Regions from separate parts of the Xanthobacter wiegelii genome, predicted to be linked through region 4. Evidence: predicted binding sites of a transcription regulator. Region 4 holds the regulator's gene; each other region holds the start of a gene.

Region 1 (7,600 bases), 1.4 Mb from region 4:
CTCATGAGCGGGGTGTGCAGCGCCGGGGTCACCGACCACACCACGTAATAGCCCACGAACACCGCGAGCACGAAGATGGAGAGGCGGAACACGAAGGGGTCGATGGCCCCTCCGGTCGCCGCGTGGGCGGCAGCGCCGAGGGCGGAGGCCGCCTGGTCGGCATAGAGCTGCGCGGCTTCCGCGGCCTGCCGCGCGATTTCGGCGGCGGTGCGGGCTTGAAGTGCGGCGTCCGCCGCGGACTGGGCTGTGGCGGGATTCATCAGGCCGCTCCCTCGCTGCTCGCTGCGGGATTCTTGGGTGCGAAGTTCGGATGCACGATGGCGCCGTCGCGGGTGAGGAGCGTGGCCTTCACCAGCTCGTCGTCCCACTTGACGGCCAGCGCCTTGGACGCCTTGTCGACCATCGTCTCGAAGAAGTTGAACAGGTTCTTGGCGTAGAGCGGCGACGCCGAGGCGGCGATGCGGCCCGGCACGTTGAGATGGCCGACGATTTTCACATCGCCCACCCACGTCACCTGGCCGGGCACCGCGCCCTCCACGTTGCCGCCGCGCTCGACTGCCAGGTCGACCAGCACCGAGCCCGGCTTCATGGAGGCCACCATCTCCGCCGTCACCAGGCGCGGCGCGGGCCGGCCCGGGATCAGCGCGGTGGTGATGACGATGTCCTGCTTCTTGATGTGGTCGGCGACGAGCGCGGCCTGCTTGGCCTGGTACTCCGCCGACATGGGCTTGGCGTAGCCGGCCGCTGTCTCGGCCTGCTTGAATTCCTCGTCCTCCACCGCGACGAACTTGGCGCCGAGCGAGGCAACCTGTTCCTTGGCGGCGGGCCGCACGTCCGTGGCGGTCACGATGGCGCCGAGGCGGCGAGCGGTTGCAATGGCCTGAAGGCCCGCGACGCCCGCGCCCATGATGAAGACGCGCGCGGCCGGAACGGTGCCGGCGGCGGTCATCATCTGCGGCAGGGCGCGGTTGAACTCGGCGGCCGCATCGATCACCGCGCGATAGCCGGCGAGGTTGGCCTGCGAAGAGAGCACGTCCATCACCTGCGCACGGGTGATGCGGGGCATCAGCTCCATGGCGAAGGAAGCGATCCCGGCATTGGCCATCGCGGCCAGCGCCGCGTCATTGCCGTAGGGATCCATGATGGCGAGCACGAGGGCGCCGGGCTTGTAAGACGAAAGTTCGGCTTCCGTCGGCCGGCGGACCTTGAGTACGACTTCCGCGCCGTTGAGCGCGTCCCATGCCGACGGGGCGATGGTGGCGCCTGCCGCCACGAAGTCGGAATCGAGAATGCCGGACTTCACGCCCGCGCCGCTCTCCACGGCCACGGATGCGCCGAGTGCGACGAGACGCTTCACCGTATCCGGGGTCGCGCCAACCCTCGGCTCGCCGAGATCGATCTCGGCGGGAACAGCGATTTTCATTGCTTGATCTCTCCGGTGCTCCGGCCGCTCAGCGGGTCAGAGGAGGAAAATCCACATCAGGACGAGGATGGCAGCAACGCCGATGGTGCCCCACTTGGCGAGGGCCGTGAACATGGCGTACGTGCGCTCGTGCTCGGGATAATCGTTACCGTCTGCCGTGGCATATTCGATCGTGGCGTGTTCAGCCATCTTATCCCCCTGCTCCTAAGCGTCTTCTGAGGCCTTTACCGGAGATGGGAATGTCTGGCAACTGCCTTCTGGTGTACAGTATTCCAGATTAAACGACGCGATCCGCCAGTCGATCGCCGAGTTGGCAATGTTCTTGTTATGTTCCGGTTTCGGTGCTAGCTTTTTGAGCATGAGCCCCGCACGCGATTCCCACGGCCCGCGCACCGCCGCCCCGCCCGTCCCGGGGGGACCAATTGCCGCGCCACTTCACCCGCTGACGGCCAAGGCCGCGCAGACCAATGCCACACAATCGAAGGCCGCCCAGCCTAAAGCCATGTCCGGCGGCGCGCGCATCGCCTCCCCGCCGATCAAGACGCGCGCCGAGCGGATCATGGGGCGTCTCGCAGAGGAACGGCGGGCGGCCGCCCCTGCGCTGCCAGATTCCTTGCCAGATTCCTTGCCCGCTGCTCTCGACGGCGAGACCGGGACGGGGGTGGAGGCCGAGCGGCGGCGTGGCCGGGGCGCGGTGTCCAACGCGGCCGGGCGCTTCGAGCCGGCCGCCCGTGTCTTGTTCGACGACGGCTGGCAGACGCTGGAAGACCTGCCGCCCTTCCGGACGGAAGTCACGGAGGAGCGGGCGCGCACCATCATCACCCGCAACCAGTCGCCCGACATCGCCTTCGACCGCTCCATCAACGTCTACCGGGGGTGCGAGCACGGCTGCATCTATTGCTTCGCGCGGCCGACCCACGCCTATCAGGGCCTCTCCGCCGGCCTCGATTTCGAGACCAAGCTGTTCGTGAAGCCGGACGCGGCGGAACTGCTCGCGCGGGAGCTGTCGCACCCGTCCTATAAGCCGCGCGTCATCGCCATGGGGACGAATACCGATCCCTACCAGCCCATCGAACGGCGCTATGAGCTGACCCGGCGCATCCTGGAGGTGCTGGCCGATTTCGGCCATCCGGTCGGGATCGTCACCAAGTCGGCGCTGGTGGTGCGCGACATCGATATCCTCGGGCCCATGGCGGAGAAGGGCCTCGCGAAGGTCGCCATTTCCATGACCACGCTCGACCCGCACCTGTCCCGCACGATGGAGCCGCGCGCCGCCAGCCCCCATGTCCGCCTCGGCACCATCCGTCGCCTCACCGATGCCGGCATCCCCACCGCCGTCCTCACGGCCCCGCTCATCCCGGCGCTGAACGACATGGAGATCGAGCGCATCCTCGATGCCGCCAAGGCCGCCGGGGCGTCCGAGGCCGGCTATGTGATGCTGCGCCTGCCGCTGGAGATCGCCGACCTGTTCCGCGAATGGCTCGTGGCGCATTTCCCGGACAGGGCCCGCCATGTGCTGAACCTGATCCGCCAGATGCATGGCGGGAAGGATTACGACTCAACCTTCGGCAAGAGGGGGCGCGGGGATGGTCCCTATGCGTGGACGGTGGGCCGCCGGTTCGAGATCGCGGCTCGCCGGCTCGGCCTCGCCGGACGCGGGCTGAAGCTCACCACCGATCATTTCCGCCGCCCAAAGCAGCCGGGCGAGCAGCTCGACCTCTTCGCGTAAGGAATGCCATGACCGCGCCGGACCTCAGGCTTCATCTCGTCACGCTCGGCGTATCTGACCTCGCGCGGGCCGCCGCCTTCTACCGCGCGCTCGGCCTCAGGGAGAGCGCAGCGGCAGAGGGAGAAGCGGGCAACGTCGCCTTCTTCCACGCCGGCAATGTGGTGCTGAGCCTCTTTCCCCGGGATCGCCTCGCGGCGGACGCGACGCTGGACGACACCCCGCCGCAGGCCTTCTCCGGCGTGACGCTCGCCTGCAACGTCGGTTCACCGGAAGAGGCCGGGGACCTGATCGCGCGGGCGAAAGCGGCGGGCGGGCGCGTGGTGAAGCCGGCGCAAAAGGCGTTCTGGGGTGGAACGAGCGGCTATTTCGCCGACCCCGACGGGCATCTGTGGGAGGTCGCCCACAATCCCTTCTTTCCGTTCGATGCAGAGGGCAGGCTTGTGCTGCCGGGCGCGTGAGATCAGGGCGCGGTGCGCCGGTCGCTGCCATAGGCGCGCAGGAACACCCGCACCGCGCCGCGCACCGACTTCTCCACCGCCGCCGGATCGGGCGCATCCGGCGCGCCGACGAGGACGGGAATGGTCACGCCATCCTTGCAGAGGGTGAGGAACTGGCTGGCCGCCTGATCCACGTCCTCGATGTCGAGCAGGCCCTGCTGCACCTTGATGCGCAGGAACACCGAGAGGCGCGAAATGCCTGCGCACGGGCCGGCTTCGAAGAAGCGTCGCCCCACGTCGGGAAACTTGCCGGAGATGGCGATGACGGTCCGCAGCAGGGCGATGCTGCTGGGACGCAGGATGGCCGCGACGAAAGAGCGGCCGATCTTGGTCAGCGCCGCCTCCAGATCCTCTTCATCCGGATCCACCACGAACATGCGTTCGGCGGTCTCGCAGCATTCGCTGGAGACGAGCTCGGCGAAGAGGTCGTCCTTGTTCTCGAAATAGACGTAGAGCGTGCCCTTGGAGACCCCGGCCGCGCGGGCGATGTCGCCCATGCTGGCGGCATCGAAGCCGCGGTCGAAGAACACCTGCCGCGCGCCGGCGAGGATCTGGTTGCGCTTTTCAGGATCCTGGCCCGCGCCGGACGCGCCTTCGTGCGCATCACCCGGTGCGCTCTCTTGCGAGCCGATCGCCTGTCTAGGCTCGAGGGCGATATCGCCGTCCCTGTCCATCATCCTGCGCGTCTCTTCGTCATGTCTTCGTTCTCGGTCATCGCCCATCCTGCGCGCAAGCGCATTGACGGCCCCCGAAGCGCCTTGCACCGCGGCCATGGCAACGATGCCACACGGGTCGCTTTAGTGCCGACGACAGGCCATGCGAGCGAACGCGGGGTCACCGCCCGGAAGGCCTTCGCAAGAATTTTTGTGACCGAACCGTTCAGTTCGCTGTTGCTTTGCCGAAAGCGGTGCGATATGTCAATGTTCATCGAACCAAACCGTTCGGTCAGCCCCTTGGAACCGCAACCCAGGTGCTGATTGAAATGAGGGAGGAGAGCACGCCCCCGCTCTCCTCCCTCCTTTCCCGGTTGAGGAGTTCGGTCATTTCCAGGTGCCGCAACCCTGGCGCTGACCGGATGTAGAGGGAGGAGAGCAACGCCCCCGCTCTCCTCCCTCTGATCTTCTCCTCCTGAAAGCCCGAACCGCCGATCTCTTCCCGAGACGCCGCTGGCTCGCGACATTCCGCCACACCCTCTTGGCGGCTTGCTTCCACGCCCCATTTCTCCGCTCACTGGTCCGGGCCCCTCTGGCGCAGATTTTCTGCGTGATGTCGGATCAGGCGTGATTTGCGCGCTCCGTCCAGAGGCCCCATGGTTTCCTTCCCATTGCCGAGCCCCGTGTCAGCATGACCGAGCAAGGCCCCAAGACCCGGCGGCGCGCGCTGTTCATGGTGAACCCGCACGCCCGCGGCGGCGCGCTACCGCTCGATGGCGTGCGCGCCCTGCTCGAGACCGGTCTTGATCTCCTGGAAGCCCCGCTGCCGCCAGCCGGCGAGATCTCCGACCTCCTGCGCGCCCGCGCGGACGCAGTGGACCTTGTCATCATCGGCGGCGGCGACGGAACGCTCAACGCCGCCGCCTCCGGTCTTTTCGACACCCAGCTTCCGCTCGGAGTGCTGCCGCTTGGCACGGCGAACGACTTCGCCCGCACGCTCTCCATTCCCACCGATCCCATGGCGGCGGCGCGGGTCATCCTGGCCCATCCGCCGCGCTTCATCGATCTCGGCGACGTCAACGGCCACCCCTTCCTCAATGTCGCGAGCATCGGCTTCTCCGCCGATCTCGCCCGCGCGCTCACACGCGAGGCGAAGCGCTATTTCGGCGTGGTCGGGTACGGCATCGTCGCTGCGCGCCTGCTCATCCAGTCGCGGCTGTTCACCGCCTACATCGAGCATGACGGAACGGCCGAGGCGGTGCGGACCCTTCAGGTGTCCGTGGGTAACGGCCGCCACTACGGCGGTGGCATGACGGTGGAGGCCAACGCCACCGCCGACGACGGACAGCTCGATTTCTACAGCCTGGAGGTGGACCACTGGTGGCGCCTCCTCGCCCTCCTGCCCTCCCTGCGCAACGGCACCCAGGGCCAGTGGGACGATGTGCGGGCCTTCCGCACGCGGAAGGTGGTGGTGCGCACCAGCCGTCCCCGTCCGGTCAATACCGACGGCGAGCTGGTCACCTACACACCGGCGCATTTCAGCATCCGGCCCGCCGCCATCCGCGTCCACGCGCCGCCACAGTCCGCGCCCCAGCCCGAGCGTGAAGCCGGCGGCGCGGTCCAGAATTCATCGCAACCCCTCGCTGAAGGCACCTCCTAGATGGACTACCTCCTCCAACTCGCGGCCGATCCCGCCGCGTGGGTCGCCCTGGTGACGCTGGTGGCCATGGAAGTCGTGCTCGGCATCGACAACCTGATCTTCATCTCCATCCTCACCAACAAGCTGCCGGAGCAATACCGCAGCAGGGCGCGGCGCATCGGCATCGGCCTCGCGCTCATCATGCGCCTCGGCCTCCTCGGCACCATCGCCATCATCGTGCGGCTCACTGCGCCCATCTTCGAGGTGTTCGGCCACGCCTTCTCCTGGCGCGACCTCATCCTCATCGCCGGCGGCCTGTTCCTGGTGTGGAAGGCGACCACCGAGATCCACCACAACGTGGACCCGCGCACCCACGCGGAGGACGTGAAGGACAGCAAGGTGACCATCGGCTTCACCGCCGCCATCGTGCAGATCCTGATTCTCGACCTCGTGTTCTCCATCGACAGCATCATCACCGCCGTGGGCATGACCGAGCATATCCCGATCATGATCATCGCCGTGATCGCGGCGGTGACCTGCATGCTGCTGGCCGCCGACCCGCTGGCGCGCTTCATCGAGTCGAACCCCACTGTGGTGATGCTGGCGCTGGGCTTCCTCATCATGATCGGCATGACGCTGATCGCCGAAGGCTTCGGCGCCCACGTTCCCAAGGGCTACGTCTACGCCGCCATGGGCTTTTCGACCGCCATCGAGGCGCTCAACATGCTGGTCCGCCGCCGTCGCGCGGCGGGGGAAGGGCACTGAGGCGCCATTCCCGGCGCCATTCCGGGCGCCAGCCCGTCGCAGCGCCGCATTCCAACGCGCCGTGGGCCTCGCTATGCTCGCGGCGCGGGCGGGTCGGCCCGCGACTCAAGGGGACGCTGCCGGCATGGCGGCACCCCGCTGCCTGTGGCCGAGGTCGAGAATGGCTCATGATTCCGCGTCCCGTTTCGCTGGCGCGCTGATTGCGGCGCTGGTGCTGATCGCGTTCGCCGCCCCGGCGCGCGCGCAGGCCTGCCTCGAGCAGATCGTTTCCGTCCAGGCGGCGCTCAAGGAGCGGCTGCCGCATCCCAAGAAGCCGCCGGAGCAGGAGCAGTCCATCGCGGCCCAGACCGATCAGCAGGCGACGCCAAGCTCGCTGGCTGCGGCGGGCCTGACCCAGCCGGATTCAGGCGCCTTGGGCGCGCTCAATCAGGCCATCAACCTGCAGGCGGCGGGCGACGAGGCCGGCTGCCTCAAGGCCCTCGCCGAGGCGAAGCGCCTCGGGGGATTGAACTAAGTCGAGGCGAGGCGCCTCGGCGGACTGAACTGAGACTGAGCGCTCAGAGCCGGTCACGCAGGGCGTAGTAGCTGAGGCCCGCCATCATCAGCGGGGTGCGCAGCAGGGTGCCGCCGGGAAAAGGCGGCACCGGAAGGCGGCCCAGCAGATTGAAGCGGGAAAGCTGTCCCTGCACGGCCTCGGCAAGGATCTTGCCGAACAGCGGCGCCAGCGCCACGCCCTGCCCGCTGTAGCCCGCCGAAACGAGGACGTTCGGCGACATCCGCCGCACGAAGGGCAGCCGCGACATGGTGATGGCCAGCACGCCACCCCAGGCATAGTCGATGCGCGCGTCGCCGAGTTGCGGAAAGATGCGCAGCATGAACGGCCGCACGAAGTCC
Region 2 (7,600 bases), 2.1 Mb from region 4:
TGCCGCGAGCTCACCAAGGCGTTCGAGGAGGTGCGGCGCGCCGATCTGTCCGCCCTCGCCGCGCACTATGCGGACGCAGAAGACCCCAAGGGCGAGATCGTCCTCGTCATCGGCCCGCCACTGGAAGAGGCGGCCGGCGACGCGGACGTCGACACAGCGCTGTTGCGCGCCCTGAAGGACGCCTCGCTGAAGGATGCGGTCGCGGCCGTCGCCGGCGCCACCGGCCGGCCGAAGCGGGACGTCTACGCCCGTGCCCTCGCCCTCACGCAGGCGCGGGGTGCCGGGGAGCCGGAGCCGGGCGGGGATGCCTGAGGCCCCGGCCGGCCCTCCGCCGGACGCGGGGAAGCTGCGTCGCCGTGCAGCCCACGATCGCGGCCTCGCGGCGGAAGAGCGCGCCGCGACGCTGCTCAGCGCCCACGGCTTCCTTGTGCTTGCCCGGCGGGTGCGCACCAAGGCGGGCGAGATCGACCTCATCGCCCGGCAGGGCGACCTCCTCGTCTTCTGCGAGGTGAAGCTCAGGGCGCGCCTCGCGGACGCCGCCTTCTCCCTCCAGCCCCGCCAGCGGCGGCGCATCGCGGCGGCGGCGGAGGCCTACCTCGCCGAACACCCCGAGCTGTCCGCGCTCAACATGCGCTTCGACGCGGTGCTCCTCGCCCGCACAGGCGAGGCCGAGCACCTGCCCGGCGCCTTCGAGATGGACGTGTGAGCCGAGTGGCGGCGGGCGCCGCCCGCCTATAGATAGAGCCGACAGATAGCGTGGCCTGAGAGGCCAGCGGGAGATTGCCATGGCCCTGAAGGTCGCGGTCCAGATGGACCACATTGCCAGCATCAATATTCAAGGCGATTCCACCTTCGCCCTCCTGCTGGAGGCGCAGCAGCGCGGCCATGCGCTGTTCCATTACACGCCCGACCGCATGGCCATGCGCGACGGCGAAGTGTTCGCCGCCGTGGAGCCGCTCACCGTGAAGGACGAGGCCGGCGCCCACTTCACCCTCGGCGCGCGCGAGCGCATTCCGCTCACCGAGATGGATGTGGTGCTGATGCGCCAGGATCCGCCCTTCGACATGGCCTATGTCACGGCGACCCACCTGCTGGAGCGCATCCACCCGAAGACGCTGGTGGTGAACGACCCGGCCCATGTGCGCAACGCGCCGGAGAAGATCTTCGTCACCGAATTTCCGGACCTGATGCCGCCGACCCTGATCTCGCGCGACCTCACCGAGATCAAGGCCTTCCGCGCCGAGTTCGGCGACGTGGTGATGAAGCCGCTCTACGGCAATGGCGGCGCCGCCGTGTTTCGCCTCACCGCCGACGACCTCAATTTCGGCTCGCTCTACGACCTCTTCTCCGCCACCTTCCGCGAGCCGTGGGTGATCCAGCGCTTCCTGCCGGCGGTGAAGCATGGTGACAAGCGCATTATCCTGGTGGACGGCGAGGCGGCGGGCGCGGTGAACCGCGTGCCCAGCGAGGGTGACCTCAGGTCCAACATGGTGCGCGGCGGCGCGGCGAAGCCCACCGACCTCACCGACCGTGAGCTGGAAATCTGCGCCCGCATCGGCCCCTCCCTGCGCGGGAAGGGGCTCATCTTCGTGGGCATCGACGTGATCGACGGCAACCTCACCGAGATCAACGTCACCTCCCCCACCGGCCTGCGGGCCATCAAGCGGCTGGGCGGGCCGGACATCGCGGCCCAGATCTGGGACCGCATCGAGGCCCGCCGCGCGGCCTGAGCGCACGCCTTCCCATCAGGACCGACGCGGCACCATCGGCTCGCCGCGCGAACCGCCACGCGTCCTCGGGCGTTAACCAGCGGAACGCACAGCGGCACATGACAGGACCGATCATGGCACAGCCCTTCACCGCCTCCATTCCTCACCGACTCGGCAAGGCCGAGGCGACGCGGCGCCTGCAGGCGGGGCTGAGCGGCGCGCGCGAGCGCTTTTCCCGCCACATCTCCATCCTCGAGGAAACCTGGACGGGCGAGCACCTCGACTTCCGCATCGCCGCCCTCGGCCAGACCGCCAGCGGCAAGCTTCAGGTGGCGGATGACGCCGTGCACCTCTCCGTGGAGCTGCCCTTCATGCTGGATCTCGTCGCCCGCAAGGCGAAGGATCTCATCCAGAAGCAGGGCCGGCTCATGCTGGAGAAGAAATAGGCCGGTTCAGGCCGTCTCCAGCTCAAGGGTGAGCGTGTCGATGGAGAAGGAACCGTCCGGCTCGAACTCGAAATGGGTTGCCACGTCCGCGCTCGCGCCGGCCATGAGGGAGCGTATGGCGGCCACGTGCAGTTCCGGCGTGCGGATGCGCGCCACCCAGGACGCGAACTCCAGCCTCAGGCGACGGTGCGCCGTGCGCACCACCCGAAACCCCGCCTCCTCGGCGGAGCGGGTCCATTCGGAGGCGCTGTAATCCCGCCCGTGGGAGGGATCGCGCAGCAGTTCGACGGTTTGCAGGAAGGTGTCGGCCACCGGCCATTCGGGGGCGATCACATCCATCATCACCACCTGCCCGCCCTCTTTCACCACCCGCCGCACCTCGGCGAGGGCGTGGGGCACGTCGCGCCAGTGATGGGCGCTGTAGCGCGAGGCGACCATGTCGAAGCTGGCGTCGGCGAAGGGCAGGCGCTCGGCGACGCCCTGCCGCGTGGCGATATTGGCTAGGCCGCGCGACTTGGCCTCGGCGGCGACGGCGCCCAGCATGTCCTCGGACAGATCGTAGGCCAACACCTCGCCCGCGAACGGCGCGGCGGTGAAGCTCACATGACCGCCGCCGCAGCCGAGATCGAGCAGCCGGGCGGGGCGCGCCTCTTCCACGAGGGCCTTGAGCGCATCGAGGTCGGCGCCACGCGCATGGACGGCGCTCGCCACATAGGCAGCGGCCTGGGGGCCGAACATCTCGACCACATGCGCCTCGTGACTGCGCGCGCCTGCACCTTCGGCGGCCATGGCTGATCTCCCGTTTCTTCCGCCAGCATAGCCGCGGCGCCGCTCGGCGCAAGCGCGATTGTTCCGCTTTCGTTCTTGCAGAGCAAAGCGGGCTTCGCTACCTTGGGATGCAGACGGGCAGCAGGCAGGGGGCGGCTGTGATCCAGCGGGTGGCAACAGTCGCGTTCGAGGGCGTCGAGGCGCGTCCGGTGGATGTGCAGGTGCATGTGGCCGCGGGCCTGCCGGCCTTCACCATCGTCGGTCTTCCAGACAAGGCGGTGACCGAGGCAAAGGAGCGCGTGCGCGCCGCGCTGATCGCCTCCGGGCTCGCTTTGCCCGCGCGGCGCATCACGGTGAACCTCGCTCCCGCCGACCTGCCCAAGGAAGGCTCCCATTACGATCTGCCGATCGCGCTCGGCCTGATGGCCGCCATCGGCGCCATTCCCGGCGATGCGCTGTCCGGCTTCACGGTGGTGGGCGAGCTGGCGCTGGACGGCGCCATCGCGGCAGTAGCCGGCGTGCTGCCGGCGGCGATCGGCGCCAATGCGCGCGGGCACGGCCTCATCTGCCCCGCGCCGTGCGGCGCGGAGGCCGCCTGGGCCAGCCCCGACATGGAGATTCTCGCCCCGCAGTCGCTGATCCAGCTCGCCAACCACATGACCGGCCGCCAGGTGATGAGCCGGCCCGAGCCGCGGATGAAGCCGCCCGGAGACACCATGCTCGACCTTCGCGACGTGAAGGGCCAGGAGACTGCCAAGCGGGCGCTGGAGGTGGCCGCGGCGGGAGGCCACAACCTCCTGTTCGTTGGCCCGCCGGGCGCGGGCAAGTCCATGCTCGCCCAGCGCCTGCCCTCCATCCTCCCGCCTTTGTCGCCGGCCGAGATGCTGGACGTGTCCATGATCGCCTCGGTGGCCGGCACCATCGAGGATGGTGCCCTGATGGACCGCCGGCCCTTCCGCGCGCCGCACCATTCGGCCAGCATGGCGGCAATGGTCGGCGGTGGCGCCAAGGCCAAGCCGGGCGAGGTCTCGCTCGCCCACAATGGTGTCCTCTTCCTCGACGAACTGCCGGAATTCACGCCGCAGGTGCTCGATTCCCTGCGCCAGCCGCTGGAGACGGGCGAGGTGCTCATCGCCCGCGCCAACCATCGCGTTACCTATCCGGCGCGCTTCCAGCTCATCGCCGCCATGAACCCGTGCCGCTGCGGCCGCGCCGGGGAGCCCGGTTTCACCTGCAAGCGCGGACCGCGCTGCGCCGACGAATATCAGGCGCGGCTCTCCGGGCCGTTCCTCGACCGCATCGACATCCATTTGGAGGTGCCATCGGTCTCAGCCTCCGATCTTGTGCTGCCGGCGCCGGCCGAAGGCTCGCGGGAGGTGGCGGCGCGGGTCGCCATGGCGCGGGAGATCCAGCTGGAGCGCTATGCCGCCCTTGGCCGGCCGGATGTGCGCACCAATGCCGAGGCCTCAGGCCCGCTGCTGGAAGCTGTGGCGACGCCCGATTCGGCCGGCGCGATCCTGCTGCGCGATGCCGCCGACGCCATGCGGCTGAGCGCCCGCGGCTACCACCGCGTGCTGAAGGTGGCGCGCACGCTCGCCGATCTCGACGGCGCGGACGGGGTGGGCCGCCGCCATCTGGCGGAAGCTCTCGCCTATCGCGCCGCGGCGGAGCGGCCGCGGGCTGCGGCATAGATCCGGGGCGGGGCCGTTGGCCAGCGCCTTGCGCAGTCCGCACCGCGGAGCGCGCTCTCCCGGCACCGTCCGATGCCGGGAGATCGCTCTGAGGGTCCTCCGCCTCAGCGCATGGCGTTGACGGCAAGGCCCTCGATATAGGTGATCTGCGCGAGATCGCCCGGCCGCACGTTCTGCACGTCCGCCAGCACCTTGTCGTTGGCGGCGCGGACCACGCGGACGTTGCCGTCCGGCCCCTCGAAGGTCACGGTGCCGGCTGCCGGGTCGAGGCCCACGAAGATGGAGGTCAGCTTCACCTCGCGGATGCCGAAGCCCTCCGGCCAGCCCGGGAGGCCGTCGTTGATGGCAACCTCCGCCATCACTTCGCCCGGCCGGCCCTGGTGCGCCTTGCCGAGGGCGGTGACGACGCCCGGCGCCACGCGGATGAGCAGGTTCTCGCCGACCCGGTAGAGCGAAAGGTCGCCGAGCAGCGGGGGCGCAATCACCGCCCAGCGGCGGCCGGCGGGATCCTCCAGCACCACGCGGCGGGTGGCGGGATCAGCCGAGACGAACTTGGCCTTGTAGGCGAGCACGTTCACCTGCCCGATGCCCTGAACGAAGACCTGCGTCACCTCGACCGGCGCCGGGCGCTGCTGCGCCTTGAGGCCGGCCGGCGCGAAAAGGACGAGCCCGGCGAGGAGCACGGCCGAAAGATGCGTGCGGTTCGAAATCATCTGGTCCCCCAACGAATCACGGGCGCTGACGCGCCGGAAACCTGCCGCTACCATCCGAGGCACCGTAGCGGCAAGGCGCGTCCGCGAGGCTTTGGCGTGAGCGGTCCACCCATTGTCACAGTGGCGTCGGAAAACTATGGTGATGCTGGCGTTCAAGTCCTGGGCACCCGCCTTAAGCGGGGCATCTTCCAGGTCGCTCCTCGCAGCCCGTGCGGCGCGTCGGCCGGGTAGCTGCCCCGGACGGCGCTCGGGCGGCAGGGCGATACCAAGCGTTGGTTGCGGCACGCCTGCCAGCGGCGGCGGCCCGGAGTGGGGGTCGTTGCGATGAAACGGATGGGACAACCGGATCCCGGCTTCAACCTGCCGGCCCTGTTCGGCCGCGGTTTCGATGTCGCCCGCGACGCCGCACGGGATTTTGCCCGCGATTTCGCCAAGGACCTGAAGAAGGACTTCGGCCGCGAGGGGGCCGTGACCCCGTTCGGCACCGAGCCCGGCGCCTTCCCCTTCCTGCGCGCCCAGCAGGCGACGCCCGCCGGCCGCCCCGCGCTCCCGGCCCCGCAAAAGCTGGTGACCGACCTGCGCGCCTATTCCGGGCTGCGCCACCGCGATGCGGTGCCGACCAAGCCCGAGAGCATCGTCCTCGGCCGCCTCGGCGCGCTGGAGGTGCGGCTCGCCCGCACCGCGCGCGACGTGCGCCGCGCCCAGCGCCTGCGCTACAAGGTCTTCTACGAGGAGATGTCGGCGACCCCCGACGCCCCGGCGCGCCTCGCCCGGCGCGACATGGACAGCTTCGACACCATCTGCGACCACATCCTGGTGCTGGACCACGACGCTGGAAAGATCGTGCTCGGCCGGCGCAAGCCCAAGGTGGTGGGCACCTACCGGCTGCTGCGGCAGGAGGTGGCGAACCGCCACGGCGGCTTCTACACCCAGGGCGAGTTCGACGTGGGCGGGGTCATCGGCTCCCACCCGACCCTGCGCTTCCTGGAGCTGGGCCGCTCCTGCGTGCTCAAGCCCTATCGCAACAAGCGCACGGTGGAGCTGCTGTGGCACGGGGTGTGGACCTACATCCTGCGCAACAAGATCGACGCCATGTTCGGCTGCGCGAGCCTCGAGGGCACTGATCCGACGGAACTCGCCCTGCCGCTCTCCTTCCTCCACCACAATGCCCTGGCGCCGGAGGAATGGCGCGCGCGGGCGGTGGAGGGGCGACACGTCTCCATGGACCGCATGGCCAAGGCCGACATCGACATGAAGAAGGCGCTGCAGGCCCTGCCGCCCCTCATCAAGGGCTATCTGCGGCTGGGCGGCTTCGTCGGCGACGGCGCGGTGGTCGATCATCAGTTCGGCACCACCGACGTGCTCATCATCCTGCCCGTGTCCGTCATCAGCCCGCGCTACGTGGAGCATTTCGGCCCCACCGCGAACCGTCACGCCATCTGAGCGTTGGCAGGCCGCGCAGGGCGGTGCATAAGCGGCGCCCTCAGGAGAGGGCGCCATGATCGAGATCACGCCCCGCATCGCCATCGCCGAGGACGAGATCGAACTCGCCTTCGTGCGCGCGTCCGGGCCCGGCGGGCAGAATGTCAACAAGGTGTCGAGCGCGGTTCAGCTGCGCTTCGATGCGGCGCGCTCGCCCAATTTGCCCGAGGGCGTGAAGATGCGCCTTGCCCGTCTCGCCGGCCGGCGCATGACGCAGGATGGAGTCATCGTCATCCAGGCCCAGCGCTTCCGCACCCAGGAGCGCAACCGCGAGGACGCCATCGAGCGCCTCGTGGAGCTGCTCCGCGCCGCCACGGTGGTGATGCCCGTGCGGCGGCCGACACGGCCCACCCTCGCCTCCAAGGAACGGCGCCTCGCAGCCAAGGACCGGCGTGGTCAGGTGAAATCCATGCGGCAATCGAAGCCCGACGCGGACTGAGAGGATCTAGCAGCCCGTCAGCGCGCCGCCTTCAGCAGGCGGTCGGCGGCGGCGCGGGCTTCCTGGGTCACGGTTGCCCCGGCGAGCATGCGGGCGATCTCCTCGCGCCGGGTGCTGGCGGTAAGCGCATTGACGCGGGTGGTGACGGGCGCATCGGGATCCACCACATCCTCAACGCTCGCCTTGGCGATGAGGAGGTGGTTGCGCGCGCGGGCGGCGACCTGCGGCGCGTGGGTGACGCACAGCACCTGCACCCGCTCGGCGAGGCGGCCGAGCCGCTGGCCGATGGCGTCGGCCACCGCGCCGCCCACGCCGGTGTCGATCTCGTCGAAGATCAGGGTGGGTGCCGAGC
Region 3 (7,600 bases), 820 kb from region 4:
TGAAGCCGTGCTTCTGCAGCGAGCGGTGGAGCACCGCCACGTCGCGCTTGCGATTGCAGAAGATGATGCCGTTCTGCAGGTTCTCGCAGCTGCGGATCAGCTCCCGCAGCACGTCGCGCTTCTCATAGTCCTCGCGGCCGGAGGCAACCAGTTCCTGCGTCACCGTGGTGGCGGTGGACGCGGGCTTGGAGACTTCCACCCGCACGGGGTTGGAGAGGAATTGCGAGACGAGGCGCTGGATCTCCGGCGGCATGGTGGCCGAGAAGAACAGCGTCTGGCGGGTGAAGGGCACGAGCTTGCAGATGCGCTCGATGTCCGGGATGAAGCCCATGTCCAGCATGCGGTCGGCCTCGTCGATGACGAGAACGTCGATGCCGGAGAGAAGCAGGCGGCCGCGCTCCACATGGTCGAGCAGGCGGCCCGGGGTGGCGATCAGCACGTCCACGCCGCGAGCGAGCTTGGAGTCCTGGTCGCCGAAGGAAACGCCGCCAATGAGCAGGGCGACGTTCAGCTTGCTGTACTTGCCGTAGCGCGTGAAATTCTCTTCCACCTGGGCCGCCAACTCGCGGGTGGGCTCCAGGATGAGAGTGCGCGGCATGCGGGCACGGGCGCGGCCCTGCTCCAGCAGCGTCAGCATGGGGAGCGTGAAGGCGGCGGTCTTGCCGGTACCTGTCTGCGCGAGGCCGAGAACATCCCGGCGCGCGAGAACATGGGGGATGGCCTGGGCCTGGATCGGGGTCGGGATCGTGTAGCCGGTGTCGGCGACCGCCGCGAGGACCTTGTCGCTCAGGCCGAGTTCGGAAAATGACATTGCATCTTTTGGATGCGGCGGCGCGCCGCTGATCGAACGTCCCGTGCCGTACGGGGTCAGACGAGTGGTCGTCGGTCGGCGCGCTTGGATTCGACATATCTCGGACGACGCATAGCAACATAAGAAAATGATGCGCCGTGTCAATGTTTTCCGGCCGGGGTCGCCGATTCGGGGTCGAAAACGCCAGAAAGCGCGGACGAGGTTGCGTCAATGCACGCTTTCCGAGCACCCGCCATGCGTTGAGTGAATGTGTGTGCGCTGCACCCATGCGGCCTCGTCGGGTTGACCCATCCCGCCCGACGCCGCAGGGATGGCGGCCCTGTCGCCGTCCCGGATCCCATGCCCTTTCTTCTCGTCCTCGGTCTTGCGGCGTTCGCGAGCGCGTTTTCCATGCGCGTCGTCGATCCCATGCTGAACATTCTGGCGAGCGACCTTCAGGTGACGCTGCAGCAGGTGGCCATGCTCGCCAGCGCCTTCACCTTTCCCTATGCGGTGATGCAGCTGGTGTTCGGCCCCATCGGCGATGCGGTGGGCAAGGTGCGGCTCATCCGCGGGAACCTCGTCATGCTCTCCATCGGCCTCGCGGTGTCGGCCACCGCGACCAGCCACGAGATGCTGCTCGCCTCCCGCGTCTTCTCCGGGGCCTTCGCCGGCGGCATCATCCCGGTGGTCCTGGCGACGGTGGGCGACAGGGTGGCGTACGAGCGCCGGCCGGTGGCGCTCAGCCGGGTGCTGCTCGCGCTGGTGCTGGGGCAGCTCTCCGGCTCGGCTTTGGCCGGCTTCATCGCCGAGATGGCGGGGTGGCGCGAGGTGTTCTGGTCCGCCTTCGGCGTCGCCGCCCTCGCCGCGCTCGCCACCATCTTCGGGCTCACGGAGGAGGGGCAGCGTCAGCCCCTGTCGTTCGCCGCGTCCATCGCCCGCTACGGCATCGTGCTGCGCAACCCTTTGTCCATAAAAGTCTATGGCGTTGTCGCCATCGAGGGCGCGCTGAGCTTCGGCGTGTTCCCGCTGGTGGCGCCGCTGATGGTCCACCAGGGCATCGGCGATGCCAAGGAGGCGGGCATCGCGCTCGGCGCCTTCGCCATCGGCGGTGCATTCTATACCTTCGCCGTCCCGCTGCTGGTGCGCTATCTCGGGCTCGGCGGCATGGTGCGGTGGGGCGCCGCCGGGGTGGGGGTGCTGCTGATCCTCGCCACCCGCGCCCACGGGCTCCTGCTGATGGCGGCGATCTTCGGCGCCGCCGGATTTGCCTTCTACATGATCCACAACGTTCTGCAGATCCTCGCCACCGAGCTTGCCCCGGAGGCGCGCGGATCGGCGCTGGCGCTGTTCGCCTCCTTCTTCTTCATCGGCCAGGCGGTGGGTGCGCTGGCGCTGACGCAGGCGGCGGGCTTCGCCGGGGTGGTGGCCATGTTCATCGCCGCCGGCATCGGCATGCTGGTGCTCGCCGGCCCCGCCGGGCTGCTCCAGCCGCGCAAGGGGCACATCTCGCCGTCAGAGACGCTGTAGCAAGGTGCCGCCCGAGCCCCCTGCGAGGACGGATAGCGCCGGCTCAGATGTCCAGCATCTCCTCGCCCGCGAAAGCGGCGCGCTCGGAGATGAAGGCGAAGCGCGCTTCCGGCTTGTTGCCCATGAGCCGTTCCACGAGATCAACGGTGGCGGCGCGCTCTGCATCCTCCACGGAGACGCGCTGCAGGGTGCGCGTCTTCGGGTCCATGGTGGTTTCCTTGAGCTGCGCCGGCATCATCTCGCCGAGGCCCTTGAAGCGGCCCACATCCACCTTGCCCTTGGCGGAAAACTCCTTCTTCAGCAGCCGCTCGCGGTGGGCGTCGTCCCGCGCATAGAGGGTCTTGGCCCCCTGCGTGATGCGGTAGAGCGGCGGCACGGCGAGGAAGAGGTGGCCCTCCTCGATCAGCTTCGGCATCTGGCGGAAGAAAAAGGTGACGAGGAGGGAGGCGATGTGCGCGCCGTCCACGTCGGCGTCGGTCATGATGATGACCTTCTCGTACCTGAGGTCCGTCTCGCGGTAATGGGTGAGCGTGCCGCAGCCCAGCGCCTGGCCGAGGTCGGCGAGCTGCTGGTTGGCGGCAAGCTTGTCGCGGGTGGCGTTGGCGACGTTCAGGATCTTGCCGCGCAGGGGCAGCACTGCCTGCGTCTTGCGGTCCCGCGCCTGCTTGGCCGAGCCGCCGGCCGAGTCGCCCTCGACGATGAAGATCTCGGAGCCCGCCGCCTCGGTGTTGGAGCAGTCGGCGAGCTTGCCGGGCAGGCGCAGCTTGCGCACGGCGGTCTTGCGGGAGACCTCCTTCTCCTGCTTGCGGCGCAGCCTCTCCTCGGCCCTGTCGATCACATGGTCGAGCAGGCGGCTCGCCTGCACCGGGTTGGCGGCGAGCCAGTGGTCGAAGGGGTCGCGCAGCGCCTGCTCGACGATGCGGGCGGCCTCGGCGGTGGCGAGGCGGTCCTTGGTCTGGCCCTGGAATTCCGGCTCGCGCACAAACACGGAGAGCATGGCGGCGCAGCCGGTGATCACGTCGTCGCCGGTGATGACGGAGCCGCGCTTGCCCTGTCCGGCGCGCTCCGCATAGTCCTTCAGGCCCTTGAGCAGCACAGCCTTGAGACCGTTCTCATGGGTGCCGCCGTCAGGGGTCGGAATGGTGTTGCAGTAGGAGGAGATGCCGCCATCGGCATCCGCCACCCACGCCACCGCCCATTCCACCGAGCCGTGACCGCCGGTCTTCTGGATGCGGCCGGCGAAGATGTCCGGATGGACCAGCGTGTTGCCTTCGAGGTCCGCCGCCAGATAGTCCTTGAGGCCGCCGGGGAAGCGGAAGACCGTCTTCTCCGGGATGTTCTCGCCGGCCTTCAGCAGCTCGGGATCGCACGCCCAGCGGATTTCCACGCCGCCGAACAGGTACGCCTTGGAGCGGGCCATGCGGAACACGCGGGCCGGCTCGAAGTGCGCGCCGGCGCCGAAGATCTCCGGGTCGGGATGGAAGCGCACCCGGGTGCCGCGCCGGTTGGTGATGCGGCCGACTTCCTTGAGCGGCCCTTGGGGCAGGCCCTTGGAGAAGCTCTGGCGATAGAGGGTCTGGTTGCGCGAGACCTCCACTTCCAGGTCGTCGGAGAGCGCGTTCACCACCGAGACGCCCACGCCGTGCAGGCCGCCGGAGGTCTCGTAGACCTTGCTGTCGAACTTACCGCCGGCATGCAGCGTGGTCATGATGACCTCGAGCGCCGACTTGCCGGGGAACTTCGGGTGCTCCTCCACCGGGATGCCGCGGCCATTGTCCGAGACGGTGAGATAGCCGTCGGCACCCAGCTGCACCTCGATGAAGGTGGCATGGCCGGCCACCGCCTCGTCCATCGAATTATCGATCACCTCGGCAAAGAGGTGGTGCAGCGCCTTGGAATCGGTGCCGCCGATATACATGCCCGGCCGGCGCCGCACCGGCTCCAGCCCTTCCAGCACCTCGATGTGGGCGGCGGTATAATCGCCCGCCATCTGAGGCACGACTGCGGCCTTGCCGCGCGCGCTTTCCTTCGCCGGCGCCTTGCTGGAGCCGCGCGGCCGGGCGGCGAAGAGATCGTCGGAATTATCGCTGTCGGACATGGCACTCTGAGGTCGGAGGTTTGGGCGCCAGATAGCAGAACGGCAGGGCCGGCGCGAATCGGGACGGCGCCGCGGCCCCTGATTTCCCCAGTGTGGCAGACCCGGCGCCGAAGGGGAACGGAATGGCAACAAAACCCCCATAATCCCCCGCGCTCGACGCCGCGCCTCTCCTCTGGCTTCATGCGCGCGTGAATATCGCCGTGCCGAATCGCCTCTTCCTCGACGTCGCCCGCTCCGCCACCGGCCGCACCTGGCGGGAGCGGCTGGACGTGCGCGGGGGACAGACGGCGCTCGCCATGGCCCAGCGCTTCGGCATCAGCGAGTTGCTCGCCCGCGTGCTCGCGGCCCGCAACGTGCCGCTGGACGAGGTGGAGCGCTATCTCGACCCCTCCATCCGTACCCTTCTGCCCGATCCCGACACGCTTACCGACATGCCCGCCGCCGTGGCCCGCCTCGCCCGCGCGGTCACGACCGGCGAGCAGGTGGCGGTGTTCGGCGACTATGACGTGGACGGCGCCTGCTCCACCGCCCTCATGGTGGGCGTGCTCCAGGCCGGCGGGCTCGACCCGTTCTTCCACATTCCGGATCGCATCTTCGAGGGCTACGGGCCGAACGTGCCGGCCATCGAGCAGTTGGCCGCGCGGGGCGTGACCCTGCTGGTGACGGTGGATTGCGGCACGACCTCGCAGGAACCGCTGGCGGCCGCGAAACGGCTCGGCATGGATGTGGTGGTCATTGACCACCATCAGGCGGGGGAGACGCTGCCGCCCGCCACCGCCATCGTGAACCCGAACCGGGAGGACGACCTCTCCGGCCTCGGCCATGTCTGCGCCGCCGGGATCACCTTCGTGGTGGCGGTGGGGCTTGTGCGGGCGCTGCGCCAGAGCGGGCATTTCAACGCCGAGCGCCCGGCGCCGGACCTGCTGGAGGCACTCGACATCGTGGCGCTGGCGACCGTGGCGGACGTCGTGCCGCTCATCGGCCTCAACCGGGCCTTCGTGGCGAAGGGGCTCATCGCCATGCGCCGGCGCACCCGCATCGGCCTGACCGCTCTGATGGACGCGGCGCGGCTCGACGGGCCGCCCCGGCCGTTCCATCTCGGCTTCCTCATCGGCCCGCGCATCAATGCCGGCGGGCGCATCGGCGAGGCGACGCTGGGCGCGCGCCTGCTGCTGACGCAGGACCCCGCCGAGGCGCGCGGCATCGCCGCCGAGCTGGACCGCCTGAACGCCGAGCGGCAGGAGGTGGAACGCGCCATCCTTGCCGCCGCAGAGGCCGAGGCGCATGCGGCGCTGGGCATCTCGGAGGAGGGCGCGGTGGTGGTGGTGAGCGGTGAGGGCTGGCACCCCGGCGTCGTCGGCCTCGTCGCCGCGCGGCTGAAGGAGCGCTTCCAACGCCCGGCCTTCGCCATCGCCTTCAATGGTGAGACCGGCACCGGCTCCGGCCGCTCCATTCCCGGCGTGGATATCGGCCGGGCGGTGCGCGGCGCGGTGGAGAGCGGGCTATTGGTGAAGGGCGGCGGCCATGCCATGGCGGCCGGCCTGACGGTGGAGCGCCGCCAGCTCGGCGCCCTGCGCGCGGAGCTGGAGCAGCGCCTTGCCCCGGATGTGGAGCGTGCCCGCGCCGAGGGCACCCTTTCCATCGACGGCGCGATGACCGCGCGCGGGGCGACGGTGGACCTCGTGGAGACCGTCGCCCGTGCCGGCCCGTTCGGCGCCGGCAATCCGGAGCCGGTGTTCGCCTTTCCCGGCCACCGCATCAGCTATGTGGAGAGCTTCGGCGGCGGCCATGTGCGCGCCCGCATCTCCTCGCCGGACGGCACGACGCTGAAGGCCACCGCCTTCCGCTGCGCCGAGGAGCCGCTGGGCCGGGCGCTCTTGGCTGCGCGCGGGCGCAATCTGCATGTGGCCGGATGCCTCGACATCGACACCTGGCAGGGCGAGACGCGGGTGGCGCTGCGCATCCGCGACGTGGCCGAGGCGGGATGAGGGCTCTGCCGTGAAAGTGCTGCTCGCCGTCCTCCTCTGCTTCAACGCCGGCTTCGTGGATGCGGCGGGCTTCGTCGCGCTCGGCGGGCTGTTCGCGGCCCATGTGACCGGCAATTTCGTCACCATCGCCGCCTCGCTGGCCCATGGGGAGGCGCCATCGCTGGCGAAGGTCCTGGCGCTGCCGGTGTTCGCCTTCGTGGTGCTGTGCGCGCGGGAATTGAGTCTCGCCCTCGCCCGGCGCGGGCGGGACGATTTCCGCGTGCTGATGGCGGCGAAGCTCGTGCTGCTGGCGCATGCGGCGCTGGTTGCCGTGCAGTCCGGGCCCTTCTACGACCACAATTCCCCCGCCGCCGTAATGATGGGCATGACCCTGGTGGCGGCCATGGCGCTGCAGAACGCGCTCCACCGCACCCACCTTACCGATTCACCGCCCTCCACCGTGATGACGGGCACGTTCACGCAGGTGCTGGTGGACATCGCCAATCTCTGGCGGCCGCTGGAGGGCACCAACATTGCCGCCAACCGCGCCCGCCTCGGGCGGATGAGTGCGTACCTCGCCGCCTTCCTCTTCGGCTGCCTCTCGGCCGCGCTGCTCTATCGCGCGGTGGGTATGTGGTGCCTGTTCGTGCCCACCTTGGTGGCGGTGGCGGAAATCTTCACGCTGGGGCCGGACCCCGCGCCAGAGAAGGACAAGGCATAATCCCGCGCGGCGGAATCACCGCTCCTCGGACACCCGGAGCGCCGTGCGCCCGGTGATCTTGCGCTTGCGCGGCGCGGGCTTGCCTTCGGGGGCAACCTCGGCCGCAGGGGCAGCCGGGGCCGTGGCGGGCGCAGCAGGAGCGGCCGCGGGCGCTTTGCGGGACGACGCCTTCTTTGCCGGCTTGGCAACGGGCTGGGCAGGATCGCGGCTGGCATCGGCAAGGGCGAGGAGCGCCTTCACCCGGTCGCCGGGCTGGGCGAGGGCAGGGGCGTGGGGATCGATGCGGGCCAGCAGCGCCTTGGTCTTGGGCGCCGGCACCCCGTCCAGCGCCTCGGCGAAGGCGGCGGGGCCGAGCACGGCTCGGATGGCGCGCAGCGCTTCGAGGTCGGTCCCGTCGGCCACGAGCTGGGCGCGGACGATCTCGTTCACCGCCTTGCGCGCGAGATTGCCGCCCGCCGCGAAGAGGGCGGCCCGGCCGCCGATGGCCGCGAGGA
Region 4 (7,600 bases):
CTTCCGCACCATGGCCGTCCCATTGCTTCTGGAATTGCCATGCCGGTCAACAACCACATCGCCGCCCGCGCCGAAGAGATCGCGGCCTGGCGGCAGGATTTCCACCGCCATCCCGAGCTGATGTACGACCTGGACCGCACCAGCGCCTCGGTGGCGGAAAAGCTGCGCGCCTTCGGCTGCGACGAGGTCATCACCGGCATCGGCCGCACCGGCGTGGTGGGAATCGTGCGTGGCAAGGGAGATGGCCCGCTCATCGGCCTGCGCGCCGACATGGACGCGCTGCCCATACTGGAGAAGACCGGCGCCGCCTATGCCTCTGAAACCCCCGGCAAGATGCACGCCTGCGGCCATGACGGCCACACCGCCATGCTGCTCGGCGCCGCGCAGCATCTGGCGGAGACGCGCGCCTTTTCCGGCACGGCGGTGCTCATCTTCCAGCCCGCGGAAGAGGGGGGAGCCGGGGCCAAGGCCATGATCGACGACGGCCTGTTCACGCGCTTCCCGGTCCGCGAGGTCTACGGCATGCACAATCTGCCGGGGCTGGACGTGGGCCGCTTCGCCATGCGGCCGGGCGGCATCATGGCCTCCGCCGACCATATCGAGATCGTGGTGGACGGGCGCGGCGCCCATGCGGCGCGGCCCAACCAGGGCGTGGACGTGGTGCTCACCGGCTCCGCCATCGTGATGGCGCTGCAGCAGATCGTCTCGCGGAATGTGGATCCGCTGGAGGCGGCGGTGGTCTCCATCGCCATGTTCCACGCGGGCGAGGCGGACAACGTGCTGCCCCCTTCGGCTACTCTCGTCGGAACCGCCCGCACGCTGGATCAGGGTGTCCGCGCGCAGCTGCGCGAGCGCATCCGGCAGGTAGCCGAGGGTGTCGCGGCAGCCTATGGCGCCACCGCGACGGTGAGCTTCAAGGAAGGCTATCCGGTCACCAGCAACCACGCCGATCAGGTGGCCTTCGCCGCCGAGGTGGCGAGCGAGGTGGCCGGCGCTTCGGAAGTGGACGCCGCCGCACCGCCGCTGATGGCGGCCGAGGACTTCGCCTACATGCTGGAAGAGAAGCCCGGCGCCTACATCTTCATCGGCAATGGCCCGTCGGCCGGACTGCATCATCCGCAGTATAATTTCGACGATGCGGCCATTCCCTATGGCGCATCCTACTGGGTGCGGCTGGTGGAGCGGGCGCTGCCGCTCACGGCGTAAGGCCTCCAAGCCCGCGCGGCGCCTGAGCGAGGCAAAGCGCCCGCGCGGCGCCTGAGCGAGGCAGCGCTACGCCTTCACCAGCACGAAGGTGAGGAGGCCGGTCTCGACCTCCTGCTTTTCCAGCACCGCGCCGGTCTCATGCGCGAGGTGGGGGATGTCGATCACCGCCATGGGGTCCGTGCAGGTGACGACGAGCCGCGTGCCCGCCGCCGCCTTTGCCAGCGCCTTGCGGGTGCGCAAGGCGGGCAGGGGGCATTTCAGCCCCTTCAGATCCAGCGCGACGGTGACGGCGGCCGCCTTCAAGCCACAGCCTCCGCGATCTGGTCCTTCAGCCGGCCGAGGCTCTCCTCGCGTCCGAGCACGCTCAGCACATCGAACACCGGCGGGGAGGTGGACTTGCCGGTGAGCGCGGCGCGCAGCGGCTGGGCGACGGCACCGAGCTTCACGCCCTGCGCCTCGGCATAGCTGCGCACCACGGCCTCGGTGGCGGCGGCGGTCCACTCCACGGCTTCCAGCAGCGGCACGAGGCGGGCGAGATGGGCGCGGGCCTCGGGCGAAAGCAGCGTGGTCGCCTTCTCATCCAGCGGGATGGGCCGCTCGACGAAGATGAACTCGGCATTGTCCAGCAGCTCGACCAGCGTCTTCGCCCGCTCCTTCAAGCCCGGCATGGCGGCGGCGAGCTGGGTCCGGCGCGTGTCGGTCATGCGCGGCAGGCGGTGCTCGGCGTCGGGCAGGTAGGGCACCAGCGCGTCGATGGCGGCGAGCAGTTCCGCATCGCTGGAGGCGCGCATGTAATGGCCGTTGAGGCTTTCGAGCTTGGCGAAGTCGAACCGCGCGGCCGAGCGGCCGACCTTGTCGAGATCGAAGAACTCGACCATCTCGTCGGTGGAGAACACCTCCTGGTCGCCATGGCTCCAGCCGAGGCGCACGAGATAGTTGCGCAGCGCGGCCGGCAGATAGCCCATGTCGCGATAGGCATCGACGCCGAGCGCGCCGTGGCGCTTGGAGAGCTTGGCGCCATCCGGCCCGTGGATGAGCGGGATATGCGCCATGCGCGGCACGTCCCAGCCGAGCGCCCGGTAGATCTGCGTCTGCCGGGCGGCGTTGGTGAGGTGGTCGTCGCCGCGGATGACGTGGGTGACGCCCATGTCGTGGTCGTCCACCACCACGGCCAGCATGTAGGTGGGCGTGCCGTCCGAGCGCAGCAGCACGAGGTCGTCGAGATCCTTGTTGGGGAAGGTCACGGTGCCCTGCACCATGTCGTCGATCACCGTCTCGCCCTCCTGCGGCGCGCGCAGGCGGATGACGGGGGCGCGGTCCGCCGGCGCCTCGGAGGGGTCGCGGTCGCGCCAGCGGCCGTCATAGCGCGGCGGGCGGCCCTCCTTGCGGGCCAGTTCGCGCATCTCGTCCAGCTCCTGGGGCGTGGCGTAGCAGCGATAGGCATTGCCCTTCGCCAGCATCTCCGCCACCGCGGCCTGATGCCGCTCGGCGCGGGCGAACTGGTAGATGGGATCGCCGTCCCACTCGATGCCCAGCCAGGAAAGGCCTTCGAGGATGGCGTCGATGGCTTCCTTGGTGGAGCGCTGGCGGTCCGTATCCTCGATGCGCAGCAGCATCTTGCCGCCGGTGTGGCGGGCATAGAGCCAGTTGAACAGCGCCGTGCGCGCCCCGCCGATATGCAGGAAGCCGGTGGGCGAGGGGGCGAAGCGGGTGACGATCTGCGACATCGGGCGGGGCTCGGCGGGCTTGGGTCCGCTTGGACGGGAAACGCGCGTGCGGCAGCCCTGCGGAACGCAAACCGAACCACATGGCGCGCGGGAGGCGCCCGTGTAGCATAGAGGCGGGGCACAAGGAACACGGGGGCAGGCGCGGCCCGGCCGTGCCCCGGGCGGGCGGGGATGGACGAGCGGGCTTCGGGGCACGCGCGGACGGGATCACGGGCGGGCGCGCGGACGCTCCCGCTCCCCTCCGCGCGCGGGCTTCTCCGCCTCGCCGACGCGCTGACCGCCCGCATCGTCCACGACGCGGCGGCCGAGGCCGCATCCGGCCGGCTGATCCTGTGGCTGCCGGCCGCCTTTGCCGCCGGGATTCTCTTGTATTTCGGCGCCTCCACTGAACCCTCGCTGGCCGCCAGCCTCGTTCTGGTCACCTTGCTGGCGGGTGCGGCGGTGGCGGCGCGGGCGCGGCCGGTGATGTTCGCCCTAACGTCCGTGCTTATCGCCACTGTCGCCGGCTTTGCGGCGGGCGGGGCGCGGACGGCGCTCATCGCCCACGAAACGATCGTTCCGCCTAAGACGCCGGTGCGGCTTTCCGGCTTTATCGAGCGGGTGGAACGGCGCACCACCGGCGACCGCATCCTGCTGCGGCTCGATGGCGATGCCGTGCGCGGGCTCGCCACGGCGCCGGCGCTGGTGCGGCTCTCGCTGCGCAAGGGCTGGGCGCCGCCGGTCGGAAGCCATGTGACGCAGCTCGCCCAACTGCTGCCGCCCTCCGGCCCCCCCATGCCGGGTGCCCATGATTTCGGTCGCGCGCCCTGGTTTCAGGGCATCGGCGCCATCGGCTACGGGCTCGGCCGGCCGAAGGCGGCGCCGGCGCGCGACCCGCCCTTGTCCGTGCGCCTCGCCATGGCGCTCGACGGGGTGCGCCAGAGCCTGTCGGCCCGCATCCGCGCCTCGCTTTCCGGCGTGCCGGCGGAGGTGGCGGTAGCGCTGGTGGCGGGCGACCGCTCCGGCATTCCCCATGCGGTGGAGGAGAGCATGCGGGTGTCCGGCCTCTCGCACATCCTCTCGATCTCCGGCCTGCACATGGCGCTGGTGGCCGGCACCCTGTTTGCGCTGGCGCGGGGCGTGCTGGCGCTGGTGCCGGGGCTGGCCCTGGCGTGGCCCATCAAGTCCATGGCGGCGCTGATCGCGCTTTCCGGCAGCGCCTTCTATCTCGTGCTGTCGGGCAATGACGTGCCGGCCCAGCGCTCCTTCGTCATGACCGGACTGGTGCTGGCCGGCGTGATGGTGGGGCGACCGTCCCTCTCGCTGCGGTCGGTGGGTGTCGCGGCGGTGCTGGTGCTGGCGCTGACGCCGGAGGCGGCGCTGGATCCGGGTACGCAGATGTCGTTCGCCGCCACCCTCGCCCTCGTCGCCGCCTATGAGCGGCTCCAGCCGCTGCGGGCGATCCCCCGGCCGGACGGGATCGCCGGGGCGGTGGTCTCCTGGGTCGCGGTGCTGGTGGCGGGAACGGCGCTCACCTCGCTGGTGGCGGGCCTTGCGACGGCACCCTACGGCATTTTCCATTTCCAGCGGGTTGCCCCCTACGGGCTTCTCGCCAACCTCGCGGCCATGCCGGCGGTCTCCTTCCTGGTGATGCCGGCGGGACTTGCGGGCGTGCTGCTGATGCCGTTCGGCTGGGATCATCTCGCCTGGCCCGTGATGGGGCGTGGCATCGAGATCATGACGGCGGTGTCCGACTGGGTGGGTACCCTGCCGGGCGCCGACATCCGCGCCGCCTTCATCGGCGCCGGAACATTGCTGTGGCTGTCCCTCGCGCTGCTGGCCCTCTGCCTGCTGCGGGGTGTGCTCACCCTCGCGGCGCTGGTTCCCCTCGGCATCGCGGGATTTGTCGCGGGTGCGCCGATGAGGCCGGACCTCCTCGTCGCGCCCGATGCGCAGACGGTGGCGGTGCGGATGCCGGACGGCCGCCTCTCGGTGCTCGGCGCCTCCGGCCAGAAGCTGGTGGTGGAGCAGTGGCTGACGCGGGAGGGGGACCGCCGCACGGCCGGAACCAGGGACCTTGCCGCCGGCTTCACCTGCGATCCCCTGGGCTGCACCGCGCCGCTGCCCGGCGGCGGCACCATCGCCGTGTCCCGACGTGTCGAAAGCCTGGAGGCGGATTGCCTGAATTCCCGCATGGTCGTCACCCGAGACGTCCCGCCGCGCGCCTGCCAGGCGGACGTGCTGACGCTGGAAAAGCTGGTGCGGACGGGAACGCTCGCCTTCTCCCTCCGCGATGGCACGCTCGTCGCCGAGCCAAGCCGGAAGGCCGCCGTATCCCGCCCCTGGATGGCGCCCTTGCCGCCGGAGCCCGCATCCGAACCCGGCGCCGCCGATGCCGGCGATCCGCAGGCGGATGCAATGGCTCCGTGACATGTCGGCCAAGCGTCGGGGTGAGGGGCAACGCCTTCAGGAAAGCGCAGGCGCCCGTTGAGCGTGGACCGCCGCGCCCCTCACCCCGTTCCGAATCTCCCGCAGGAGAAATAAGGATCAGTAGCGGCGCATGAGGCCGATGAGGCGGCCCTGGATGCGCACGCGGTCGGGACCGAAGATGCGCGTCTCATAGGCCGGATTGGCGGCCTCGAGCGCGATGGAGGCGCCCTTCTTGCGCAGGCGCTTGAGGGTGGCTTCCTCGTCGTCCACCAGCGCGACGATGATGTCGCCGGTGTCGGCGGAATCGCATTTGCGGATGAGGACCGTGTCGCCGTCGAGGATGCCGGCCTCGATCATGCTGTCGCCGCGCACCTCAAGGGCGAAATGCTCGCCGCTGCCGAGCATTTCCGGCGGGATGTTCAGGGTGTGGCTGCGGCTCTGGATGGCGGAAATGGGCGTGCCGGCGGCGATGCGGCCCATGACCGGCACCGAGACCACCTGGCCCGCCTCATCATCCTCGGGCACCGGGCGCACCTTGCCGAGGCTGCCCTCGATGACGGACGGGGAGAAGCCACGCCCCGCCGAGCGGGCGGAGGCAAGGCCCGGCGCGACGCTGTCGGGCAGGCGGACGACTTCCAGCGCGCGGGCGCGGTTGGGCAGGCGGCGGATGAAGCCGCGCTCTTCCAGAGCGGTGATCAGACGATGGATGCCGGACTTGGAGCGCAGGTCCAGCGCCTCCTTCATCTCGTCGAAGGAGGGGGGAACACCGGTTTCCTTCAGCCGCTCATGGATGAAGCGCAGAAGGTCGTATTGCTTCCGAGTGAGCATTCCCTGGCCCCGTTCCTTGCACGCACCGTCTGGAGCCAGCGCCTCTGGCCGGTCCCGATTTCAGGCGCACCCAGCCCGGTGCGCCGCGAAACAAATCATGAACAGTCTTTATCTGTTCCTTTTGTGTTCCGCAAGTGGTGAAGGCTCCGTTAAGCGCTCAATCGTCGAGGAGAATAATCTCGCACGCATCGCCGACGCGGCCTTCGGGCGCGAAAGGCGGGCGCACCAGAAGGCAGTCGGCGGCAGCGAGAATGCTCAGCATGGCGCTGTCCTGGGAGGGAGAGGGCGTGGCGTGGATCGTGCCGTCCGGCCGGCGCTCGAGGGTGGCGCGCATGAAATCCCGCCGCACGTCATTGGCCGGCAGGTTGGCTGCGAGGCGCGCCGGCACGGTCTCGGGGCCGGGGCGGGAATCGCCCTGGAGCGCGCGGACGAGGGGGACGAGGTAGATCATCCCGCAGACGTGGGAGGAGACCGGATTGCCGGGCAGCCCCAGCACCCGCACATCGCCCCGATGGCCGAACATCAGCGGCTTGCCGGGGCGCAGCGCGATCTTGTGGACGGAGAGGTCCACCCCCTCGGCCTTCAGCGCCGGCGCCATGAGGTCATGATCGCCCACCGAGGCACCGCCCGAGGACACCACGAGATCGAATTCACCGGAGAGCGCCCGCGCCACCACGGCCCGGATGGCGGCGAGATCGTCCTTGAAGAGCCCGAGGTCGGTCACCTCCGCCCCGGCGCGGCGGGCCAGCTCGGCGAGGCCGAAGGCGTTGGAGACAACGATCTCGCTGTCCTTGCCGGTGCCCTGGCCCGGCAGCACGAGTTCGTCGCCGGTCTGCAGCAGCGCGACGCGCGGGCGGCGGGCGACCGGCAGCGTCGCATGGTCCATGGCGGCGGCGAGCATGATGTCGCGGCCGGTCAGGCGGCGGCCGGCAAAGAGGCCCGGCGTGCTTTCAGAAAAATCGCAGCCGCGCTTGCGCACGTTGCGCAGGGCCGCAGTCGGCGCCGTGGTGGTGATGGTGTCGCCCTCGCGGGTGACGTTCTCCTGGATCACCACCGTGTCGGCGCCCTCCGGCACCACCGCGCCGGTGAAGATGCGCACGGCCTGCCCGGTGCTCACCGTGCCCGCGAAGGGCCGGCCGGCGGCGGATTCGCCGATGACCGTCAGGTGGGCGGGTGTCTCGACGATATCGGCACCGCGCACGGCGTAGCCGTCCATGGCCGACATGTCGGCCGGCGGCTGGGTGCGGCGGGCCACGAGATCGCGCGCCAGCACGCGACCGGCGGCGGCCTGCACCGGCACCTCCTCGACGCCGAGCGCGACGACGCCCTGGGTGATGAGCGCGGTGGCCTCCTCGACGGTCATGAGCGCCATGGCGCGGCTCCCTCACTCTGGACGTGCTGTGATTAGCGGAAAAGGCTCAGGCCGCTCC

The links. Region 4 encodes LexA, which represses DNA repair genes until DNA is damaged. Its sites were predicted from a motif close to TGTTCNNNNTGTGTTCNG; they were not measured.
Region 1: a site for LexA is predicted at 1,741-1,758, ahead of V5F63_RS18245 (PA0069 family radical SAM protein). Genes of this name have one in related genera too.
Region 2: a site for LexA is predicted at 3,004-3,021, ahead of V5F63_RS01575 (YifB family Mg chelatase-like AAA ATPase). Genes of this name have one in related genera too.
Region 3: a site for LexA is predicted at 4,532-4,549, ahead of parE (DNA topoisomerase IV subunit B). Genes of this name have one in related genera too.

Annotation. Positions count from the first base shown of each region.
Region 1 is NZ_CM195529.1:3,911,599-3,919,198, forward strand. It holds gene V5F63_RS18230 (proton-translocating transhydrogenase family protein) at 1-260, opposite strand, end outside; gene V5F63_RS18235 (Re/Si-specific NAD(P)(+) transhydrogenase subunit alpha) at 260-1,423, opposite strand; gene V5F63_RS18240 (aa3-type cytochrome c oxidase subunit IV) at 1,460-1,612, opposite strand; gene V5F63_RS18245 (PA0069 family radical SAM protein) at 1,983-3,152, shown strand; gene V5F63_RS18250 (VOC family protein) at 3,161-3,610, shown strand; gene V5F63_RS18255 (TetR/AcrR family transcriptional regulator) at 3,613-4,326, opposite strand; gene V5F63_RS18260 (lipid kinase) at 4,994-5,962, shown strand; gene V5F63_RS18265 (TerC family protein) at 5,963-6,706, shown strand; gene V5F63_RS18270 (hypothetical protein) at 6,867-7,220, shown strand; gene V5F63_RS18275 (NAD(P)/FAD-dependent oxidoreductase) at 7,264-7,600, opposite strand, start outside.
Region 2 is NZ_CM195529.1:345,784-353,383, reverse strand. It holds gene rsmI (16S rRNA (cytidine(1402)-2'-O)-methyltransferase) at 1-312, shown strand, start outside; gene V5F63_RS01595 (YraN family protein) at 305-706, shown strand; gene gshB (glutathione synthase) at 786-1,730, shown strand; gene V5F63_RS01585 (polyhydroxyalkanoic acid system family protein) at 1,844-2,155, shown strand; gene V5F63_RS01580 (class I SAM-dependent methyltransferase) at 2,162-2,944, opposite strand; gene V5F63_RS01575 (YifB family Mg chelatase-like AAA ATPase) at 3,082-4,614, shown strand; gene V5F63_RS01570 (hypothetical protein) at 4,719-5,327, opposite strand; gene olsB (l-ornithine N(alpha)-acyltransferase) at 5,652-6,770, shown strand; gene arfB (alternative ribosome rescue aminoacyl-tRNA hydrolase ArfB) at 6,826-7,248, shown strand; gene recN (DNA repair protein RecN) at 7,266-7,600, opposite strand, start outside.
Region 3 is NZ_CM195529.1:3,285,761-3,293,360, reverse strand. It holds gene V5F63_RS15270 (DEAD/DEAH box helicase) at 1-811, opposite strand, end outside; gene V5F63_RS15265 (MFS transporter) at 1,151-2,320, shown strand; gene parE (DNA topoisomerase IV subunit B) at 2,364-4,418, opposite strand; gene recJ (single-stranded-DNA-specific exonuclease RecJ) at 4,619-6,406, shown strand; gene V5F63_RS15250 (YoaK family protein) at 6,417-7,106, shown strand; gene V5F63_RS15245 (hypothetical protein) at 7,122-7,600, opposite strand, start outside.
Region 4 is NZ_CM195529.1:2,464,597-2,472,196, forward strand. It holds gene V5F63_RS11260 (M20 aminoacylase family protein) at 40-1,206, shown strand; gene V5F63_RS11265 (sulfurtransferase TusA family protein) at 1,273-1,509, opposite strand; gene gltX (glutamate--tRNA ligase) at 1,506-2,933, opposite strand; gene V5F63_RS11275 (ComEC/Rec2 family competence protein) at 3,105-5,342, shown strand; gene lexA (transcriptional repressor LexA) at 5,460-6,170, opposite strand; gene V5F63_RS11285 (molybdopterin molybdotransferase MoeA) at 6,328-7,542, opposite strand; gene moaC (cyclic pyranopterin monophosphate synthase MoaC) at 7,589-7,600, opposite strand, start outside.